Regions from separate parts of the Microbacterium rhizophilum genome, predicted to be linked through region 1. Evidence: predicted binding sites of a transcription regulator. Region 1 holds the regulator's gene; the other holds the start of a gene.
What was found. Region 1 encodes LexA, which represses DNA repair genes until DNA is damaged. Its sites were predicted from a motif close to TCGAACANNTGTTCGA; they were not measured.
Positions count from the first base shown of each region.

Region 2: AAD528_RS11645 (Rv2578c family radical SAM protein) is a predicted target of LexA. The motif match lies at 9,473-9,488, and genes of this name have one in related genera.

Region 1 is NZ_JBCNUN010000010.1:27,815-39,225, forward strand. Features, by position in the region: gene hisH (imidazole glycerol phosphate synthase subunit HisH) at 1-129, opposite strand, end outside; gene hisB (imidazoleglycerol-phosphate dehydratase HisB) at 126-731, opposite strand; gene AAD528_RS14750 (histidinol-phosphate transaminase) at 778-1,860, opposite strand; gene AAD528_RS14755 (LysM peptidoglycan-binding domain-containing protein) at 1,900-2,286, opposite strand; gene lexA (transcriptional repressor LexA) at 2,544-3,236, shown strand; gene AAD528_RS14765 (prolyl oligopeptidase family serine peptidase) at 3,269-5,224, shown strand; gene AAD528_RS14770 (HAD family hydrolase) at 5,541-6,251, opposite strand; gene AAD528_RS14775 (GNAT family N-acetyltransferase) at 6,248-6,811, opposite strand; gene hflX (GTPase HflX) at 6,852-8,411, opposite strand; gene AAD528_RS14785 (class I SAM-dependent methyltransferase) at 8,573-9,217, shown strand; gene AAD528_RS14790 (APC family permease) at 9,268-10,632, opposite strand; gene mobA (molybdenum cofactor guanylyltransferase) at 10,637-11,251, opposite strand; gene dapF (diaminopimelate epimerase) at 11,255-11,411, opposite strand, start outside.
Region 2 is NZ_JBCNUN010000006.1:128,851-140,261, forward strand. Features, by position in the region: gene AAD528_RS11615 (fluoride efflux transporter FluC) at 1-316, shown strand, start outside; gene AAD528_RS11620 (fluoride efflux transporter FluC) at 313-684, shown strand; gene AAD528_RS11625 (efflux RND transporter permease subunit) at 820-4,029, shown strand; gene AAD528_RS11630 (DEAD/DEAH box helicase) at 4,219-6,360, shown strand; gene AAD528_RS11635 (aldose 1-epimerase family protein) at 6,455-7,372, shown strand; gene AAD528_RS11640 (M15 family metallopeptidase) at 7,446-8,390, shown strand; gene AAD528_RS11645 (Rv2578c family radical SAM protein) at 8,394-9,464, opposite strand; gene AAD528_RS11650 (ATP-binding cassette domain-containing protein) at 9,583-11,411, opposite strand, start outside.

The sequences.
Region 1 (11,411 bases):
CAGGTGCACGTCGCCGCCGGCGGCATCCAGCGCCTTGACGGCGGAGTGGATGTTGCCGGAGCCGTAGTCCAGGACCGCGACGACCGGGCGGCGCCCGGCGTCCCGGCTCTCGTCGGCGGCTGCGCTCACAGCGCGCCCTTGGTCGACGGCACGCCCTCCACCAGCGGGTCGAGTGCCTTGGCCTGCCGGAACGCGCGCGCGAACGCCTTGTACTCCGCCTCGGCGATGTGGTGCGGGTCGCGGCCCGACAGCACCCGGACGTGCACGGTGAGGCCCGCGTTGAACGCGAGGGCCTCGAACGTGTGGCGCACGAGCGATCCGGTGAAGTGGCCGCCGATCAGGTGCTGCTCGAAGCCCGCGGGCTCGCCCTCGTGCACGAGGTACGGGCGCCCGGAGATGTCCACGACGGCCTGCGCGAGCGCTTCGTCGAGGGGCACGAGCGCGTCGCCGTAGCGCGAGATGCCGGCCTTGTCGCCGAGCGCCTCGCGGATCGCGTGCCCGAGGACGATCGCGACGTCCTCCACCGTGTGGTGCGCGTCGATGTGCGTGTCGCCCGTGGCCGTCACGGTCAGGTCGGTGAGCGAGTGCTTCGCGAACGCCGTGAGCATGTGGTCGAAGAACGGCACGCTCGTCGAGATCGAGCTCCTGCCGGTGCCGTCGAGGTTCAGCTCCAGCTCCACGCTCGACTCGCTGGTGGAGCGGGTGCGGCGCGCGATTCGGGCAGTCGTCATGCCTTCGATCCTAGTCGGGGCACGGCACCGCGCTCCGGGGCCGGCCTCAGCGACCCCCGAGATCGGAGAGCGCCTCGAGGAACGCGGTGGTCTCCTCCTCGGTGCCCGCGGTCACGCGCAGGTGACCGGGGATGCCGATGTCGCGGATGAGCACGCCACGGTCGTAGAGCGCCTGCCACGTGGCGGCCGGGTCCTGGACGCCGCCGAACAGGATGAAGTTCGTCCACGACTCGTGCGCCTGGTAGCCGAGCGCTTCGAGCGTGGCGCCCATCCGGTCGCGCTGCGCGACGATCTCGTCGACCATGCCCAGCATCGTGTCGGCGTGACGCAGCGCGGCGGTCGCGGCGGCCTGGGTCAGCGCACTGAGGTGGTACGGCAGCCGGACGAGCCGGAGTGCGTCGATCAGGACCGGATCGGCCACCAGGTAGCCGACGCGCGCGCCCGCGAACGCGAACGCCTTGCTCATGGTGCGCGAGACGGCCAGCCGCGGCCGGCCTCCGAGCAGCGTGATGGCGGACGGCGAGTCGCGCGGCGCGAACTCCTGGTAGGCCTCGTCCACGATCACGATGCCGTCGGCGGCGTCGTAGACGGCCTCGACGACGTCGAGCGAGAGGGGGGTGCCCGTGGGGTTGTTCGGCGCGCACAGGAAGACCACGTCGGGTCGCGCGTCGGCGACCTGGCGGGCGGCGTCCTCGGGGCTGATCCGGTAGTCGTGACCGCGCGTGCCGGCGAGCCACTCGGAGCCGACGCCGCGCGTGAGCAACCGGTACATCGAGTAGGTCGGCTCGAACCCGAACGCCGTGCGCCCGGGACCGCCGAAGGCCTGCAGCAGGTGCTGCAGCACCTCATTGGAGCCGTTGCCGGCCCAGATCTGGGACGGGTCGACGCCGTGGCCGAGGTACTGCGCGAAGCCCTCGCGCAGCTCGAGGAACTCGCGATCGGGGTAGCGGTTCACGTCCCGCAGCGCCTGCGCGACCGCGTCGGCGATGTCGTCCGCGACCTCCGGAGGCACCGGATGCGTGTTCTCGTTGACGTTGAGCGCCACGGGAAGCGGCGCCTGGGGCGCTCCGTAGGGCTTCTGGCCGCGCAGGTCGTCGCGGATCGGCAAGTCGTCGAGAGAGACCGTCACCCTTCCATGCTAGGGCCGCGGGACGGCGGCCCCGCCGGGTCAGCCGGCGGAGTACTCGGCCGGGATCGCGAGGCGCTCGCCCGCGGCGACCGCCGAGGACGGCAGCTGGTTCAGCGCGATGATCGCGTCGACCACGTCGCGGGGGTCGGCGGCGGGGGCCACCTCCTCGGCGATGGACCACAGCGACTCGCCGGGCATCACCGTGACGGAGTCGAAGGTGCCCGCAGGCGCGCCGGCGTCGCGCGACGCGAGCGCTCCGCCTCCGCTCACGATCGCGAGCGCGAGACCGGCGGCGACGGGGGCGGCTGCGATCGCCGCGAGCACGCGGCGCCCGCGGCGCGTCAGCCGCAGGCGCGTCGCCGTGCGAGCGCCGCTCACCCGCGTGCGGGCCGGGACCTCGTATGCGGTGATGCTGACCGTGCTCATCGGATGCTCCTTCTTCGTTCGGAGAGGCTTCGCACCCGGCACCTCGGCCGGGAGGGCCGGATGCGAAGCTCTGTTCCGAATCTATCTTCGAATCTTCGAATGTGTCAACGCCTTCTTCGAAATCCGGTCCGACCCGATCCGCGACACGCTCGAACGGATCTTCCGAATCCCGGGCCGGTTCGGATACGGTTTCGATGACAGAGACACCCCACCACGGGCCACCGACATTCACCGTCGGAGGAGAAGGAGCCGGTCAGATGAGCGCCGCCACGACGCCCGCCGAACTCGACGAGAAGCGTCGTACGCGTCGGCGCAAGAGCCTGAGCGACAAGCAGCTGGCGATCCTGGAGGTCATCCAGCGCTCCATCCAGTCCAAGGGCTACCCGCCCACCATGCGCGAGATCGGCGACGCGGTGGGGCTCAAGTCGCTCTCGAGCGTCACGCATCAGCTCGGCCAGCTCGAGCTCAGCGGCTACCTGCGGCGCGACCCCGGCAAGACGCGCGCGATGGAGGTGCTGATCGACCTGCCCGGCCAGTCCGGCGAGAACCTCGATGCGGGCGTGCCGAGCGTCGGCGACGCCGCGATGGTGCCGCTCGTGGGCCGCATCGCCGCGGGCGTGCCGATCACGGCCGACCAGCAGGTCGAGGAGATCTTCCCCCTCCCGCGGCAGCTCGTCGGCAAGGGCGAGCTGTTCATGCTCAAGGTCAGCGGCGAGTCGATGATCGACGCCGCGATCTGCGACGGCGACTGGGTCGTCGTGCGCGTGCAGAACACGGCGGAGAACGGCGACATCGTCGCGGCCATGCTCGACGGCGAGGCCACCGTGAAGGTGTTCCGCCAGCGCGACGGGCACACGTGGCTGCTGCCCCGCAACTCCGCCTTCGAGCCGATCCTCGGCGACGAGGCCGTGGTGCTGGGCAAGATCGTCGCGGTGATGCGCGCGGTCTGACCCGCGTCCGAGCCTCCCGATAGCGTGGGGGCATGTCCACGCTTCCCTACGGTTCCTGGCCGTCGCCGCTGCAGGCGTCCGACATCGCGGGCGGGTCCCCGCGCCTCGACGGCGCGCGGTTCGTCGGCCCGCGGGGCGAGATCTGGTGGAGCGAGAGCGTCCCCGCCGAGAGGGGGCGCACCGCGATCCTGCGCCAGGCCGACGGCGAGCCGGATGTGCTGCTGCCGGCGCCGTGGAGCGCGCGCTCCCGCGTGCACGAGTACGGCGGCGGCGCGTGGACCGCGACGGACGACGGCGAGCTGCTGTTCGTCGAGGGATCGGATCAGCGCGTCCACCGGATGACCGCGGACGGCGAGCCCGTCCCGCTCACTCCCGCCGGTCTCGGCATGTCGTTCGGCGACCTCACCTTCGCCGAGGGACGCCTGTGGGCCGTGCGCGAGACGCTGCGCGCCGACCGCATCCCCGCACGCGACATCGTCGTGATCCCGCTGGACGGCTCGGCCGCGGACGACGCCTCCGCGATCCTGAGCGTGGCGGTCGGATCCGGCTTCCTCGCCTATCCCGCCCCTCGGGGCGACCGCCTGGCGTGGATCGCGTGGGACCACCCGGACATGCCGTGGGATGCCGCCGAGCTGCGCGTCGGCCGGATCGGGCCCGACGGCACGGTCACGGATCACGTGCGGATCGCCGGCGGGCGCACCGCCACCGGGCCGGTCGCGGCGCTGCAGCCCGAGTGGACGGGCGACGACGAGCTGATGTTCAGCGCCGATCCCGCGGGCGAAGGCCCGGGCGGGGGCCGCTGGAACCTGCATCGGGTGCGCCTCGACGCCGCGGGGGCGTCGGAGCCGCTGGCCGCCGCGGATGCCGACACGGGAGGACCGCTGTGGAACCTCGGGGCCCGCTGGTACGCGCCCCTCGCCGACGGCCGCGTCGTCGCGGTGCGCACGCACGGCACCGACGAGCTGGTGGTGCTCGATCCGGCCGGGGGCACGGTCGAGGTCCTCGAGACGCCGCTGTCGGGCGGCATCCTGATCCGCGACGTGCGCGGCTCGCGCGTGCTGCTCACGGGGGCGGGCGCCCGGGTGCCCGGCGGGCTGTGGCTGCTGGACGTCGACGTGCACACGCTGACGGCCGTCCGCGGCGGTGTGCCCGCGCTGGATGCGGCGTGGCTGCCGAGCTCGCGCGCGCTCACGTTCGACGGTCCGGACGGAGAGGTGCACGCGTTCGCGTACCCGCCCACCAACCCGGACGTCACGGCGCCGGACGGCGAGCTGCCACCGTACCTGGTGCTCGTGCACGGCGGTCCGACGGCGCACGCTTCGGGCGAGCTGTCGCTCGCCGTGGCGTACTTCACGAGCCGCGGCATCGGCGTGCTGGACGTCAACTACGGCGGATCGACCGGGTACGGCCGCGCCTATCGCGAGCGGCTGCGGGGCCGCTGGGGCATCGCCGACGTGGCGGACACCGCCGCGGCCGCCCGCGGCATCGCCGCCGCCGGCCTGGCGGATCCCGCGCGCATCGCGATCAAGGGCGGATCCGCGGGCGGCTGGACCGTGCTGTGCGCCGTCGCGGACACGGACGCGTTCGCCGCAGGCATCAGCCGCTACGGCGTCGCGGATCTCCGCAGGCTCGCGGAGGACACGCACGACTTCGAGGCGCGCTACCTCGACGGCCTCGTGGGGCCGCTCCCCCAGGCGGAGCCGCTGTACGTGAGCCGGTCGCCGCTGTCGCGCCCCGAGACCCTGCGGACGCCCCTGCTGATCCTGCAGGGCTCCGAGGATCCGGTCGTTCTGCCCTCGCAGTCCGAGGCGCTGCGTGACGCGCTCGCGGCCAACCACGTCGCGCACGCGTACGTGCTGTTCGACGGCGAGTCGCACGGCTTCCGCCGGGCGGAGACGCTCGTGCGCGCCTTCGAGTCGGAGCTGGCCTTCCTCGGCCGCATCCTCGGCTTCGACACCCCCGGCGTCCCGCCCATCGAGCTCGACTGATCCGGGGGGATCGGCCCGGTCCGGCACGGCGATCTGACGGCGGGAGACCGGCGGGCGCGCGGTGCCGGCCTCGGCCGTGATCCGCTGCGCTTCGCACGGGATCGGATGCGCGACGATCCAGAGATCGCCTCCGGGTACCTCGGATGCCGCCCGGAGGTCGTGCGATTCTGCGAGTGGGCGGGCGGCCTCCCCTGGTGACCGGGCGCCCCGAGAGCCGGTCGGAGCATCCGGGCGCCCGCATGCAGGACGGATGTGACGCGAGTGCACTCGCGGGACGGATGAGCCTGCGCCCGGGCCGGTGGGCCTGTGCGCGGCCTCAGCAGCCCGCGGGCCGGTCCCCGGCGATCAGGCGGGCCGCCTCGAGGACCGTCACGCCGAGCGCGTCGGGATAGGCGCCATCGGCGAGGATCGCGCGGATGCCGGCGCGCTCGGCGCCCGCGACGTCCGCGACGGGGTTGTCGCCGACCATCCAGACGTCCGGCCCCGCCTCGGTGACGCGCAGCGCGTGCTCGAAGATCAGGCTGTGGGGCTTGTCCGCGCCGACCTCGGCGCTCGTGATCACGCGGTCGACGAGCGGATCCAGCCCGAGCGCCGCCACGAGACCCGCGAGCTCGGGCGGATGGTTGCTGAGCACGACGTTGCGATAGCCCGCCGCTCGCGTGGTCTCGAGCGCCTCGGCCGCGCCGTCGACCAGCGTCCAGGCATCCGGCCGGTAGTACTCGAGCGCGACGAACTCGGCCGCGTGCGCGGCGACCGTGTCGTCCAGTCCCGCCCGCGCGTATGCCGCCTGCAGCACGAGCCGCAGCCGGCCCCACCACTCGGTCGCGGGCATCGCGCCCCACGGCTCGTCCGGCGTGTGCCACGGGAAGCCCGCGGCGAGGTGCGGTCGCAGGTCCTCCGGCGGCAGGGGCACGGCGCCGCTGCGCACGAGCGCCTCGACCATGGCCCCGGCCCAGAGCCCCGCGCGGTGTGCGAGCGTCCCGTCGAAGTCCCACAGCACGACGCGCGCGGACCCCGGCTCGCTCATCGGTCGAGCCGCACGCCGAATGCCTGCACGCCGGGGTGCGAGTCGAGGCGCGTCAGGCCGATGCGGTCGTAGAACGCCACCGCGCCGGCATTGCGCGCGGACGCGACGAGGTGCAGACCCGGCACGCCGCGACGGCGCAGCTCGTCCAGCAGCGTGAGGATGAGGCGGCGTCCCAGCCCGCGTCCCTGCGCCTCGGGCAGCAGGTCGATGTGCAGGTGCGCCGGGTAGCCCTGCCCCGCGTAGGGCTCGTGCCCCGCGCGGCGGCCGTACGCGTAGATCAGCGTTCCGTCCTGGCGCGTGCGCTCGACGTCGGGGCGCGGGTGCCGCGCCGCGATCCGCGGCCACCACGATCCGGCGAACCAGTCCTCGAACGCGTCCGTGTCGTCCGTCCCGAGCACGTAGCCCACGACCCTGCCATCCGGGGCCTCGACGACGAACGCGAGCTCCGGGTGTCGCGTCACGTACGGCAGCGCGAACACGTCGGCCCAGAGCCCGTCGTCCGCGAAGACGCCGGTGGCGTCGGATCCCTCGTCCGCCGTGCGCAGGCAGATGTCGGCCACCGCGTCCCGATCGCCGGGCGCGTACGGCCGGATCCGCACGCTACGCGACCCGGAACGGCTCGAGCGCCGCCGCGAGTCGCTCGGACACGTGCGCGTGCACGAGCGTGCCGCCCTCCTCGTGCGAGCGCTCGAGCAGGTGGCCCTGCTCGTGGATCGCCGAGATCAGGTCACCGCGCTCGTACGGCACCAGCGCGCGCAGCTCGACGTCCGGCAGCGGCAGCGCGGCCTCGACCACCTGACGCAGCTCGTCGATGCCGGCGCCCGTGCGCGAGGAGACGAACACGGCCGCAGGCGCCAGCCCGCGCAGCACGAGCTTCGCGTCGTCGTCGACGAGGTCGGCCTTGTTGAACACGACGATCTCGTGGATGTCGCGTGCGCCGACGTCTCCCATCACGTCGCGGACGGTCTGGATCTGACCGGCCGGATCCGGATGGTGCGCGTCCACGACGTGCAGGATCACATCCGCGTCGGCCACCTCCTCGAGCGTCGAGCGGAACGCCTCCACGAGCTGGTGCGGCAGATTCCGCACGAAGCCCACGGTGTCGGCGAGCGTGTAGACGCGACCGTCCGAGGTCTCGGAGCGGCGCACCGTGGCATCCAGCGTCGCGAACAGGGCGTTCTCGACCAGCACGCCCGCGCTCGTCAGACGGTTCAGCAGGCTCGACTTGCCGGCGTTGGTGTAGCCGGCGATCGCGACCGAGGGGATCGTGTTGCGCTTGCGCTCGCCCCGCTTGGCCTCGCGCGCGGGCGCGAAGTCGCGGATCTGCCGGCGCAGCTGCGCCATGCGCGTGCGGATGCGGCGACGGTCCAGCTCGATCTTCGTCTCACCGGGTCCGCGCGAGCCCATGCCCGCGCCGCCCGCGCCGACCTGGCCACCGGCCTGGCGGCTCATCGAGTCGCCCCAGCCGCGCAGGCGCGGCAGCAGGTACTCGAGCTGCGCGAGCTCGACCTGCGCCTTGCCCTCGCGGCTCTTGGCGTGCTGGCTGAAGATGTCCAGGATCACCGTGGTGCGGTCGATCACCTTGACCTTGACGACGTCCTCCAGCGCGCGCCGCTGGCTGGGCGCGAGCTCGGTGTCGGCGATCACGGTGTCGGCGCCGACGGCGGCGACGATGTCCTTCAGCTCGGCGGCCTTGCCCCGGCCGACGTACGTCGCGGGATCCGGGTGCGGGCGCCGCTGCAGCACGCCGTCGAGCACGACGGCGCCGGCGGTCTCGGCGAGCGCCGCGAGCTCGCGCAGCGAGTTCTCGGCGTCGAGCTGCGAGCCCTGCGAGTACACGCCGACCAGCACCACGTTCTCGAGGCGCAGCTGCCGGTACTCGACCTCGGTGACGTCCTCGAGCTCGGTCGACAGCCCCGCGACGCGGCGGAGCGCGGCGCGTTCCTCGCGGTCCCACTGCTCGCCGTCGGCGGATCCGTCGCCCGTGGTCGTGACGTCCTGCAGCGCCTGCGCCGACCCGAACACCCTCGCGCCGGTGCGGGACTCGGCGCGCGCCAGCACGCGGTCCACCAGGTCGGGCGCCCCCAGCGCGCGGGCGAGGTCGACGTCGACCTCGAGGCCGTTCGCGGCGGTGGGATCGGGGGTGGTGGTGTCAGTCATCCATGCCTTTCATTCCGATGCGGTCCGCGGCCATCCGCGGGCATCGAGCTCTCCAGCCTATTCTCCCGCGTGTCGCGCGGCTACGGGGGGGTGTTCCGGGGGCCCGATCCGCGGGCGCCCGTCTCCCCGTGATGGCGGCTCCTCCGGTACGCTGGCCCCCTATGGTGGACCACTACTTCTCCGCGAGTCCCACCAGTGCCGAGAACCTCCGCCGCATCCGAGTGCCCCTGGTCGGACGCACCGTGGAGCTCACGACAGCGGCCGGGGTCTTCAGCCCCGAGCGCCTCGACGTGGGCACGTCGGTCCTGCTCGCGAACACTCCCGAACCGCCCGCCGGCGGCGACTTCCTCGACCTCGGCTGCGGCTGGGGCCCCATCGCGCTCAGCATGGCGATGATGTCGCCCCACGCACGCGTGTGGGCCGTCGACGTGAACGAGCGCGCGCTGGATCTCGTGCGCCGCAACGCCGCATCCCTCGGCCTCGACAATGTCAACGCCGTGCTGCCCGAGGATGTTCCCGAGCACGTGACGTTCCGCACGATCCGCTCGAACCCGCCGATCCGCGTCGGCAAGTCGATCCTCCACGAACTCATGGAGACGTGGATCCCGCGTCTCGCGGAGCGCAGCGACGCGCACCTCGTGGTCAAGCGGGACCTCGGATCGGATTCCCTGCAGCGCTGGCTCGCCACGACGTTCGACGACGGCTTCAGCGTGTACCGCACCGCCACAGGCAAGGGGTATCGCGTGCTGAAGGTGCGCCGGCACGGCTCGCCCCCCACCGAGCCGCTCGCGCTGCCGCAGACGTAGGAGACCGCGAGCGCCCCGCCTCCCTCTCGGGTGACGGGGCGCCGATCCGATCAGACGGTGTCGATCGCCCCGGTGCGCTCGGCGAGCCTCTGGTCGCCGCGCTTGCGTCCCGCGCGCGCGATGAAGAACAGGATGGTGCCGACGACCACGTAGCCGGCCGTGCCGAGCCAGACCGCGCCGGTCTGCTGCGTGAGGAGCACGATCGAGGCGATGATCGCGAGCACCGGGACCACCCGCGGCACCGAGAAGTGCTTGTGCGCGACCTTGTCCTTCTTGAGGACGAGCACGCTGACGTTCGCCGTGAGGAAGACCAGCAGCAGCAGCAGCACGGTGGTCTCGGCGAGGGTGCCGATGTCGCCGATGACGGTGAGCAGCATGGTCGCGCCGGCCACGACGAGGATCGACACCCACGGCGTGCGGCGCTTCGGCAGCACGCGACCGAACGCGTGCGGCAGCAGGGCCGACTCGGCGAGGCCGTACCCGACGCGGCTGGCCATCACCATGAACAGCAGTGCGCCGTTGGCGATCGCGACGAGCGCGATGATGCTGAACAGCCACGGCGGCAGCGCGAAGCCGCTGGCGGTGACGACCTCGAGCAGCGGGCCGGTGGACTCGGCGAGGGTCGTCGGCTCGACGACGATGACGGCGCCGATCGCGATCAGCAGGTAGACGACGGCGGCCGTGGCGATGGCTCCGAACAGCGCCCGCGGGTACGCCTTCGACGGGTTCTTGACCTCCTCGGCCATGTTCGCCGCGGCCTCGAAGCCGAGGAACGAGAAGAACGCGACGATGGATGCCGCGAATGCGCCCTGCAGCGGCGGGACGTCGGGCGCGAACTCGAAGATGCGCGCGGGCTCTCCGCCGCCGCTGCCGAACACCATCGCCGCGATCGCGATGACGATCACAAGGCCGGTGACCTCGATCATCGAGGCGACGAGGTTGGCGGCCAGCGACTCCTTCACACCACGGAGGTTGACGAGCGTGAGGACGATGATGAACCCGATCGCGACGGGGATGGCGGGCACGTCGAACAGCGCCGCGAAGTAGTCGCCGGCGAACGCGTTGGCGAGGGCGGCGGCGGTCGTGATCCCGGACGCCATCATGAGGAAGCCCACGAGGAACGACAGGAAGGGCTTGCCGAACGCTTTGTCCACATATCGCGCCGCACCACCCGCGTGCGGGTACTTCGTGATGAGCTCGGCGTACGTGCCGGCGGTCAGCAGCGCCACGACGAGGGCGATGAGCAGCGGCAGCCAGATGACACCGCCCACGTCGGTCGCCATGGTCCCGACCAGGGTGTAGATGCCGGCGCCGAGCGTGTCGCCCACGATGAAGGCGAACAGCAGCGGCGTGCCGATGGCCCGTTTCAGGCCGGACGGGGCGTCGACCGACTGGAGAGCGGTGTCTTTCGTCATCGTCTCACTCCAGCCGGTCCGGCGGCATATTGCAAGCCGACGGGGCGCGGCTTGCCTCGCGCAGGTCGTCAGGTGTATCGACGTCGAGCAGCTCGCGTGCCGGCACGTGGACGCGCGCGGGATCCAGTGTCTCGTGCAGGACGCGCAGCGGCAGGTTCGCGGGATCGCCGATCGTCGCGAGGCGCGCACGGAGCACGGCCTCATCCCATGCCGCGCAGAGCGGCTGCGCGCGCCCGTCCCCGCCCTCGGCGTACGCGGCGCCGCCCGCGGCGACGGCGGCGAGGGCGGCGAGGCGCGCCAGCGTCGCGGCGGTGACGAACGGCATGTCGCCGCCCAGCAGCAGGATCACGCCGTCCGGCGCGGGGGTCAGCGCGCCGAGACCCGCCGCGACCGCGGCGAGCGGCCCGGCGAACGGCGGATCCTCCCGGACGACCGGCACCCCGCCCGGCACGGACCGGGCCTCCCCCACGACCAGCGGCTCCGCGCCCGCCTCGCGGAGCGCCGCGATCGCGCGCGCGACGATCGGCACGCCGTCCACGCGGATGGCGGGCTTGTGGCGTCCGCCCAGGCGGGACGATCGCCCACCCGCGAGCACGATGCCGCGCAGCGGGGGCGTCACGGCTCAGGCCAGGGTGACGGTGCCCGCGTACACGAGCACGGCGGGACCGGACAGCGCGACGTGCTCGCCGTCCTCGGCGGGGAACATCCGCACGCCGAGCGTGCCGCCGGGCACCTCGACGCGCCAGTGGTCGGGGGCGCCGCGGCCGGCCCAGTCGCGC
Region 2 (11,411 bases), on a different contig from region 1:
CGGCTTCTCGTTCGGGATCCTGACCGCCACGATCGGCATCAACGCGGTCGGGTCGGGCCTGCTGGGGTTCGTCGTCGGCGCGCTCGGGAGCCGGCATCCGCGCCGCCGGGCGTTCCTCGGCACCGGCGTGATGGGCGGCTTCACGACCTACAGCGGGTTCGCCGTGCTGCAGGGCGAGCTCGTGCAGGCGGGCCTCGTCGTCTACGCGGTGCTCCTCGCCGGGCTGGCCCTGCTCGTCGCGAGCGTCGCCGCGATCCTCGGGCTGCAGACGGGCACCGCGCTCGAGCGCCGCCGTCCCTCGGGGGGAGCAGGATGACGCCCCTGGTGTTCGCGGGCCTCGCGCTCGCCGGCGGCGTCGGGGCGGGCCTGCGCTGGCTCGCCGACGTGCTGCTGTCGCGCGTCCTGCCCGCCGGGTTCCCGTGGGCGATCCTGGTCGTGAACGCGAGCGGATCCTTCGTGCTCGGCCTCCTCACGGGGCTCTCGCTGGACGCGATCTGGGCGGCGGTGCTGGGCACCGGCCTGCTCGGCGGCTACACGACCTTCAGCACGGTCGCCGTGGACACCCAGGTGCTGGCGCGCGAGGGCCGATCCGAGGCCGCCTGGGGCAACGCGCTCGGCACGCTCGTGCTGTGCGTCGCGGTCGCCGTCGGCGGGCTCGCGCTCGGCCCCGCGCTCGCCGCCTGATTCACGGCAAGGCCATAGCGCAGCGGTCCGAGGCGCGTCCGCGCGCCGTGTCACAATGAGCCGGGGATAGAGCACCGTAGCGGCGCATGTTCGCCGACGGCCCACAGCCCCGCCGCCCGCGAACGAGAGACAGCCGTGTCGAGACTTGCCGTCCTGAGCCTGAAGAACCGCGCTCTCATCGCGCTGATCACGATCTGCGGCGCGGTCTTCGGCGGGCTCTCGCTCACGACCCTCAAGCAGGAGCTGATCCCCGCGATCGAGCTGCCGCAGCTGCTCGTGATGACCACGTACCCCGGCGCCTCGCCCGAGGTCGTCGAGAACGACGTGTCCACGCCGATCGAGACGGCGATCCAGGGCGTCGCGGGCCTGGACGCCACGAGCGCCACCAGCACCACGAACTCCTCGATCGTGCAGGCGTCGTTCACGTACGGCACCAACCTCGCCACGGCCGAGCAGAAGCTGCAGCAGGCGATCAACCGGATCTCGAGCCAGCTTCCCGAGGACGTCGACCCGCAGGTGCTGTCGGTGAGCCTCGACGACCTGCCCGTGATCCAGATCGCCGTCACCGGCTTCGACGACGCCGAGACCGCGCAGGCCGACCTCGAGGCCACCGCGATCCCGGATCTCGAGGACGTGGACGGCGTCGGATCGGCGTCGATCGTCGGCGGACTCGGCCAGCGGATCACGATCACGCCGGATCAGCGCGCGCTCGCATCGCTCGGGCTGTCGCAGCAGGCGATCCGCGACGCGCTCGACCAGAACGGCGTGCTGTTCCCGGGCGGCGAGATCACGGAGGACGGCTCGACCTTCACGGTGCAGACCGGCGTCAAGCTGACCAGCGCCGAGGACCTCGCGGCGCTGCCCCTCCTGGGCGCCCAGACCCCTCAGCCCGGCCAGGTCGTCACGATCGACGACGTCGCCGACGTCGAGCGGACGACGGATCCGGTCTCCTCGATCTCGCGCGTGAACGGCGAAGACGCGCTCTCGATCGCGATCACCAAGCTGCCGGCCGCGAACACCGTCGAGGTCTCGCGCGGCGCGCTCGACGTGATCCCGCAGCTCGAGGAGACGTTCCCCGACGCGAGCTTCACGGTCGTGTTCGACCAGGCGCCGTTCATCACCCAGTCGATCGAGACGCTCGCGACCGAGGGCCTGCTGGGTCTCGTGTTCGCCGTCGTGGTGATCCTGGTCTTCCTGCTGTCGATCCGATCGACGCTCGTCACCGCGATCTCGATCCCGACCAGCGTGCTGATCACGTTCATCGGGCTGCAGGCGTTCGGGTACTCGCTCAACATGCTCACGCTGGGCGCGCTGACGATCGCGATCGGCCGCGTCGTGGACGACTCGATCGTCGTGATCGAGAACATCAAGCGGCACTACGTCGAGGGCGCCGACAAGGGGGACGCCATCCGCCTCGCGGTGCGCGAGGTCGCGATGGCGGTGACCGCCTCCACGCTCACGACGGTCGCGGTGTTCCTGCCGATCGTCTTCGTCGGCGACATGGTCGGCGAGCTGTTCCGGCCGTTCGCCATGACCGTGACGATCGCCATGGTGGCGTCGCTCCTCGTGGCGCTCACGATCGTGCCGGTGCTGGCCTACTGGTTCCTGCGCCCCGGCAGGCCGCTGCTCGACGCGCAGGGGAACAGGATCGACCCGGAGTCACCGGATGCGCCCCCGTCGCGCCTGCAGCGGGGCTACCTGCCGATCCTGCGCTGGACGCTCAGGCACTCATGGGTCACGCTGCTGATCGCCGTGCTCGTGATGGGCGGCACGATCGCGGCGGCGCCGCTCATGAAGGTCAACTTCCTCGGCAGCTCGGGACAGAACACGCTCACGATCTCGCAGGAGCTCGAGCCGACCGCGAGCCTCGAGACGGCCGACGCCGCCGCGCAGCGTGTGGAGGAGGCGCTCGAGGGCGTCGAGGGCATCGAGACCGTGCAGGCGTCCATCGGATCGAGCGGATCGCCGCTGCGCGACGCGTTCTCGGGCGGCGGATCCGTCACCTACTCGATCGTGACGGATCCGGATGCCGACCAGGAGGCCCTGCAGGCCGACGTGCAGGATGCGATCGACGGCCTCGACGACGTCGGCGAGCTGACCGTGAACGCGGCCGCGGGCTTCGGGTCCACGGACATCGAGATCACCGTGACCGCACCGGGACAGGACGAGCTGCAGCAGGCGACCGACGACCTCGTCGCCGCGCTCGATGGCCGCGACGGCATCGGACAGGTGACGGACGACCTCGCCGCCTCGCTGCCGTACATCGCGGTCGAGGTCGACCGCGAGCAGGCGGCGGCGCGCGGCCTGTCCGAGGTCGCCGTCGGAGGGATCGTCTCGAGCGCGATGCGCCCGCAGCAGGCGGGATCGATCGAGATCGACGGCACCGCGCTGACCGTCTACATCGCCACGGACGAGCCGCCCGCCACGATCGACGAGCTGCGCGCGCTGGTGATCCCGACCGCCGCGGGCCCCGTGCGCCTGCAGGATGTCGCCTCGGTCGACATGGCCGACAGCCCCACCTCTATCACCACGCAGCAGGGGCGTCGGACCGCGACCATCACGGTGCCGCCCGCGGGCGACAACCTCGCCGAGGCGACCGCCGCGGTCGACGCCGCGCTGGCGGACGTCGACCTCCCCGACGGCGCCGACGCGGAGGTGGGCGGCGTCGCGCAGGACCAGGCGGACTCGTTCTCGCAGCTCGGCCTCGCGATGCTCGCGGCCATCCTGATCGTCTACGTGATCATGGTCGCGACGTTCAAGTCGCTGCGTCAGCCGCTGCTGCTGCTCGTGTCGGTGCCGTTCGCCGCGACGGGCGCCATCCTGCTGCAGATCGCGACCGGCGTGCCGCTGGGCGTCGCCTCGCTGATCGGCGTGCTGATGCTGATCGGCATCGTCGTGACGAACGCGATCGTGCTGGTGGATCTCGTGAACCAGTACCGCGAGAAGGGCCTCACCACGCACGACGCGACCGTCGCGGGAGCGTCCAACCGCCTCCGGCCGATCCTGATGACGGCGCTTGCGACGATCTTCGCGCTCACGCCCATGGCGCTCGGCATCACGGGGCACAGCGGGTTCATCTCGCAGCCGCTCGCGATCGTCGTGATCGGCGGCCTGCTGTCGTCCACCGTCCTGACGCTGATCGTGCTGCCGACGCTGTACAACCTCGTCGAGGGCGCGCGCGAGCGCCGGCGCGCCAAGAACGGGCTCCCGCCCCAGCGCGAGGAGCCGTCCCGGGAGCGTGAGCCGATCGTGGCCGCACCGGCGACGGCGACGGCGCCCGCGGTCTCGGGCGGGCTGCCCGCGGCCGGCAGCGTGCAGGTGCCGCATCGGCGCGACCGCAGCTGATCGGATCGACGCGGGCGGGTCATCTCGATTCGCTTCGCTCGCTCGATGACCGGTCGCTGAGCGAGCACAGGCGTTCTCTCAGGGCTCTTCGGTACTCTGAAGGGTCGGCTTGGGATGCCGCGTTGTGTGCGCGGGTGTGTGTGGTCCTGACAGGCCGCATGACACCTATGGAAGGTGCGTCACTTTCGCATGCCCAAGAACAAGAAGCCCGCGGGCGGTCGTCCCGCCCAGAACTTCGATCCGCGCTACGCCAAGAAGAAGACCGGCGGTCCCTTCCGCGGCAGCGACGGCGGGTCGCGCGGCCCGCGTCGCGATGACAGCGCCGGCCGCTTCGACCGCGCCGAGCGCCCCCGCGTCGACCGCGATGCGCGTCCTGCGCGTGACGGTGAGCGTCGTTCGTTCGACCGCCCGCAGCGCGACGGCGAGCGTCGTTTCGACCGTCCGAACCGCGACGGCGAGCGCCGCTTCGAGCGTCCGAACCGCGACGGCGAGCGCCGCTTCGAGCGCTCGGACCGCCCGCGCGCGGAGCGTCCCCACACCGAACGCAGCGACCGCCCGGCCCGCAGCTGGGAGTCGCGCGACGGTGAGCGCCGCGGCGCCGACCGCGGCGACCGTCGTTCGTTCGATCGTCCGGCTCGTGATGGCGAGCGTCGTTCGTTCGATCGTCCGGCCCGCGACGGCGAGCGTCGTTCGTTCGACCGCCCGCAGCGCGACGGCGAGCGCCGCTTTGAGCGCACCGATCGCCCGCGCTTCGACCGCACCGAGCGCCCCCGCTTCGACCGCGCCGAGCGCCCCCGCTTCGACCGCGCCGAGCGCCCGGCCCGCGACGAGCGCCCCCGCTTCGACCGCGCCGAGCGCCCGGCCCGCGACGAGCGCCCCCGCTTCGACCGCGCCGAGCGCCCGGCCCGCGACGAGCGCCCCCGCTTCGACCGCGCCGAGCGCCCGGCCCGCGACGAGCGCCCCCGCTTCGACCGCGCCGAGCGCCCGGCCCGCGACGAGCGTCCCCGCTTCCAGAACGATGGTGAGCGCAAGTGGGCCGAGCGCCGCGACGAGCGTCCCGCCCGTTCGCAGGCGCAGGAGGACCGGATCGACGTCGTGCACGAGCGCCTCGAGGCGCAGGCCGTGCAGGCCGACGAGGTCGCCGCGGTGACCTTCGCCGACCTGGGCTTCGGCGACAACATCGTCCGCGCGCTCGCCGCGCTCGGCGCCGAGAAGCCCTTCCCGATCCAGGCGTCGACCGCCCCGTCGATCATCGACGGTCGCGACGTCCTCGCCCGCGGCCGCACCGGCTCGGGCAAGACCATCGCGTTCGGCGCCCCGCTCGTGGAGCGCATCCTGCGCTCGAAGGCGGGCGAGAAGCGCGAGTTCGGCCGCGCCCCGGTCGCGCTGATCATGGCGCCGACGCGCGAGCTCGCGCTGCAGATCGACCGCACGGTGCAGGCGATCGCCCGCAGCGTCGGCCTGTTCACCACGCAGATCTACGGCGGCGTGCCGCAGGGCCGCCAGGTGGGCGCGCTGAAGAAGGGCGTCGACATCGTGATCGGCACGCCGGGCCGCATCGGCGACCTGCACCGCCAAGGCAAGCTCGACCTCTCGCGGATCCAGGTGTCGGTGCTCGACGAGGCCGACCACATGTGCGAGCTCGGCTTCCTCGAGCCCGTGCAGGAGATCCTGCGCCAGACCGCCGACGGCGGCCAGAAGCTGCTGTTCTCGGCCACGCTCGACCGCGAGGTCGCCGCGCTCGTCGACGAGTTCCTCGTCGACCCGCAGGTGTACGAGGTCGCCGGCGAGACCCAGGAGACGGGCACGATCGAGCACCGCGTGCTCGTGGTCGAGCACCGCTCGAAGCCCGAGATCCTGGACCAGCTCGTGGCGCGCGAGGGCAAGACGCTCGTCTTCACCCGCACCCGCGCCTACGCCGAGATGCTCGCCGAGCAGTTCGACGGCGCCGGCATCGACGCGATCTCGCTGCACGGCGACCTGAACCAGGCCAAGCGCACGCGCAACATCGAGCGCTTCTCGAAGGGCCGCGCCCGCGTGCTCGTCGCGACGGACGTCGCCGCGCGCGGCATCCACGTCGACGACGTCGACCTGGTCATCCAGGCCGATGCGCCGGACGAGTACAAGACGTACCTGCACCGCGCCGGCCGCACGGGCCGCGCCGGCAACTCGGGCCGCGTCGTCACGCTGATCCCGCGTCAGCGTCGCCGCCGCATGACCGAGATGCTCGAGCGCGCCGAGATCCAGGCGCCCTTCGATGAGGTGCGGCCGGGCGACGACGTGCTCGACGAGCTCGCCGGCGGCCCGACGGTCGCCGAGCTCACGGCCTGACGCACCGCGTCCGAACGGATGCCGCCCTCCCGAGGGAGGGCGGCATCCGTCGTCTCGGGCCGTCCCACGGCGGTCGGCTGACTAGGCTCGAGGGGTGACGCACATCGATCCCACCGGCACCCAGGTCCATCTCCGTCGCGAGGGCGCGACCGGCGCCGTCACCGCCCAGATCGCCCAGGTAGGCGCCGCGCTGCGCGGCCTCTCGGTCGGCGGCGTCGACATCGTCGCCGGGTATCCCGAGGGCTCCCCGACGCCGTTCGGCAGCGGGATCGTGCTCGCCCCGTGGCCCAACCGCGTGCGCGACGGTCGCTGGACGGACGGCGGCACGACCCGCCAGCTCGACGTCACCGAGCCCGACCGCTCCAACGCGATCCACGGCCTGCTGCGCTATGCGCCGTACGCGATCGACGCCGCCGAGGACGCCGCGACGCTGTCGGCCACCGTCTTCCCGCAGCATGGCTATCCCTACACGCTGCGCACGAGCGTGACCTACGCCCTCACCGACGACGGCATCGAGGTCACGCACGCCGTCGAGAACGTCGGCGACGGCGATGCGGCGGTCGCCCTGGGCACGCACCCCTTCTTCGGCATCGGCGACGTGCCGACCGAGGACCTCACGCTCGTGCTGCCCGCGCAGACCGTGTTCGAGGTCGACGATCGCCTGCTGCCGACGGCCGAGGTGCCGGTGTCCGGACAGTACGACCTGCGCGCCGGCGCGCGCGTCGGAGACCTGGACCTCGACACGGGATTCGGATCGCTCGCGCGCGACGCGGACGGACGCGTCCGCACCACCCTGACCGCTCCGGACGGCCGCCGCGTCACGATGTGGCAGGACGAGAACTGGGGGTACATCCAGGCCTTCAACACCGACGCATACCCCGGCCGCTCCATGGCGATCGCGATCGAGCCGATGACGGCCCCGGCCGACGCGTTCAACTCCGGCCGGGACGTCCGCCGCCTCGCCCCCGGCGAGACCTGGACCGCCCGCTGGGGCGTGTCGTACTCGGCCTGAGGCCGGAGCTCCGGCGGCGCGCCGGGGCACCGTTGCCCGAGACGTGAGCCGGAGCACGGTTCACAATGGGGACATGAGCTACGCCCAGCGGGTCTCGGCCCGCCACCGGGTCGTGCTGCTGCGCCGCGCACGGCGGGTGGCGCTCGTCGCGCTCGCGGCGGGGGCCCTCCTCGCCTCGGAGGTCTCGCTCATCAACCAGCTCGTCTCGCGCGGCGAGGCGGCCGAGGTCGTCCGCTCCGGGGGTCCCGAGGCCGCCGCCGCGCTGCTGCCCGTGCCGGTGATCGTGCAGGTGGAGGCGACGGAGCCTCCCGAGGGATGCGGCGCCGACGGCGCGCTCCGGGCGAAGGACCCGGCGGCCCTCCTCGACGCGTTCGGCGGGGCCAAGGGGATGCACGCCGCGATCCTCGCCGGCGACGCGCCATGCGTGCCGCTGGACGATCCGGCGCTGCCGTGGGTCGTCGTCAACAAGCAGCGGCCGCTCGATCCGATCCGTTACGCGCCGGGGGTACTGGCCGTGCCGCCCTCGCACGTCGTCGAGGGGAGCCTGCGCGCCGACGTCGTCGAGTCGTTCGAGAAGCTGGTCGCCGCGGCGCGGGATGAGGGCTCCGGCAGGCTCGCGCTGTTCAGCGGGTACCGGTCGTACGACGACCAGGTCTCGACCTACGACTCGCAGGTCGGGGCCCGCGGCCAGGAGGACGCCGACGCGCTGTCCGCGCATCCAGGGTTCAGCGAGCACCAGCTCGGCCTCGCCGCCGACGTTGTCGCATGCTCCGACGCGGGATGCGGCACGATCTACGAGTTCGGCGCGACGCCGCAGGGCCGCTGGCTCGTGGAGAACTCGTGGCGCTACGGCTGGATCATCCGCTATGAGAGCGGGCACACGCCGACGACCGGCTACGAGCCGGAGCCATGGCACCTGCGCTACATCGGGCCCGAGCTCGCCGAGGTGTATCACGAGGGCGGCCACCACACGCTCGAGGAGTTCTTCGGCCTGCCCGCCGCGCCCGCGTACGAGTGAGGCTCAGAACAGCCGCGCCGGCTCCGGCGCCACGGCCGCGGCGGCGGCCCTCCCTCGGGAGGTCGTGACGATCCGCGCGGGCGCGGGCCCGCTCGGTCGGCGCCACGGATCGGCGTCGCTGCGGCCGTCGAGCCGATGCGACCGGATGAGCGGACGGATCCGCTGCGCCAGCATCGAGCGATACGCCTGCGGCGCGTTCACCGACGCCCCGGGATAGAGGCCGCGGTACGCCGGCAGCAGCTCGGGATGCTCGCGCGCGAGCCAGCGCATGAACCACGGCTTCACTCCCGGTCGCAGGTGCAGCGCGCCGTGCACGACGCGCGCGGCCCCCGCGGCCTTCACGCGCGCGAGCGCCGAGTCCAGCGCCTCGGGCGAGTCGGTCAGGTGCGGCAGGACAGGCATCATGAACACCGCCACGGGGAAGCCCGCATCCGCCGCGGCGCGCACGGTGTCGAGCCGTGCCTGCGCGGTGGGCGTTCCGGGCTCGATCGCCTGCTGCAGCTCGTCGTCGTAGACCGCGATGGACATGGCGATCGAGATCGGGACCTGGTCGTGCAGCCGCGTCAGCAGTGGAAGGTCGCGGCGCAGCAGGGACCCCTTCGTCAGGATCGAGAACGGCGTGCCCGAATCCGCCAGAGCGGTCCCGATCCCGGGCATCAGCCGGTATCGCCCCTCGGCGCGCTGATACGGATCCGTGTTCGTGCCGAGCGCGACGTGCTCCCGCTTCCAGCTGGGCCGCGCGAGCTCCCGCCGCAGCACCTCGTCGACGTTCACCTTCACCACGATCTGCGAGTCGAAGTCGGCCCCCGCATCCAGGTCCAGATACTCGTGCGTGCCGCGCGCGAAGCAGTAGACGCAGGCATGCGTGCACCCGCGGTAGGGGTTGATCGTCCAGTCGAAGGGCATGCTGCTCGAACGGGGGACATGATTGAGCGCGGACTTGGCCGCGACCTCATGGAACGTGACACCCGCGAACTCCGGCGTCGTGACGGTGCGCACGAGGCCGTCGAGCAGCTCCATGCCGGGCAACGCGTTGTCGTCCGCGACGCCGAGTTCCTGCCCCTGCCACCTCATTCCACAAGTCGAACAAAGATCCGAATTGATGTCAAGGACTATCGAAGATAGATCCAAAGTGTCACGCGGATGGATCCGGGCGGCGCCCGCGACGCGCTTCATGGGCCCTCGGGAGAGATCAGGCAAGAAAGGAGACGGAGAGGAAGACCGCGGCGGTCGCCGCCCAGGACAGCAGGACGAACACCAGGTCCCGCGCCCGCAACGGCACCGGATGCCGCTCGGTGCGGGTGGGGAAGGCGCCGAAGGCGCGGGCGTCCATCGCGAGCGCGACGCGCTCGGCATGCCGGATCGCGCTCGCCAGCAGCGGCACGATGTAGCCCCAGCCGCGCGCGATCCGTCCCCACGGAGCCGCGGCGCCCTGGCCGCGCACGCGATGCGCCGCGCGGATCACCTCGAGCTCGTGCCCGAACCGCGGCACGAAGCGGTACGCCGCGAGTGCCGTGTAGCCGATCCGGTACGGCACGCGCAGGTGCTGCACGCTCGCCCGCACGAGGTCGGGACCCGCCGTGACCACGCCGCTCAGCACCGCGAGCATCACGATCGCCGCGAGGCGCAGCGAGGTCGCGAAGCCGATCGCGAACGCGCCCGCGTGCAGCGTCCATCCGCCGATCCGCAGCATCTCGGGCGTCGCGGCGACCTGGGCCGGATCGACCCACAGCGAGAACCCGAGCCCCACGGCCGCGACGCCGAGCGGCACGCCCGCCAGCAGCCCGGCGGCCAGGCGCCGCGGCAGGCGGGCCCCCGCCGCGAGCACCACCGCGGCCAGGATCAGCATCGCCAGCGGCGTCGCGAGGTCGCGCGTGAAGACCAGCAGGATCATCGCGGGCGCGGTGGCCGCGATGAGCGCCAGCGGATTGAGATGGTGCAGGAAGCGCCACGCCGGCGCGGGCGGCGGCGGCGCGTACGGGTCCGGGAGCTGCCGGGCGTCGTCCGGAGCCGAGACCGCATCCCCCGCACGAGACTGCACGTGTCCGCTGCTGTCTCGGCAGGGCGCTGCGGTCTCGCCGCCCGCCGCGACCGCCGCCTCGGCGCGCAGCGCCCGGTGAACGGGCGGCAGTCGGAGGCCGGCGCGCTCGAGCAGCGCCTCATCCGCGAACACCTCCGCTGTCGCCGCCGCGGCGGCCACGCGGCCGCCGGCGAGCACCACGACGTGCGTGGCGTGCTCGGCGACCAGCTGCAGGTCGTGCGTCACGATGACGACCGTGGTGCCGGCCGCATGCAGCTCGCGCAGCAGCGCGAGGAGCTCCTCCGCGCGGGCGCGATCCTGCCCGAACGTCGGCTCGTCCAGGGCCAGCAGCGCCGGGCCGCCATCGGTGCCGCTCGAGATCAGCGCCGTACCCACCGACAGGCGCCGCTTCTGCCCGCCCGACAGGAGGAACGGATGCGCGTCCGCGCGCTCGGCGAGCCCGAACCGCTCGAGCATGGCGTCCACGCGGCCGCGGATCTCCTCATCGGGCAGGCCGCGCAAGCGCAGTCCGTGCGCGAGCTCGTCGAAGACCGTGCCCGCGACGAACTGGTGCTCGGGGTTCTGGAACACGAAGCCGATGCGGGTCGCGAGGGCCTGCGGCGACGCGGTTCCCGGGTCCAGTCCCGCGACCGAGACGCGTCCCGGCGGGGGAGCGGTCACCCCCGCGATCGCCTGCACGAGCGTCGTCTTGCCCGCGCCGTTCGACCCGATCACGGCCGTGAACGACCCCGCCGGGATGTCGAGGTCGACGTCGCGGAGCACCTCGGCGCGCCCGCGCGCGAGCGTGAGCCCGCGCACCCGCACGAGCGGAGCGGCATCCGGATCGCCGGCGGGACCCCGCAGGAGGTGCGTCGCCGCCGCGTCGCGCTCGGCGGGATCCAGCGCCGCGCGCAGCTCGCCGGGCGTCAGGGGCAGCGGATCGAGCGCCCGGCCGGTCTCGCGCAGGCGCAGGGCGGCGAGCGTCGCGGTGGGCAGCCACA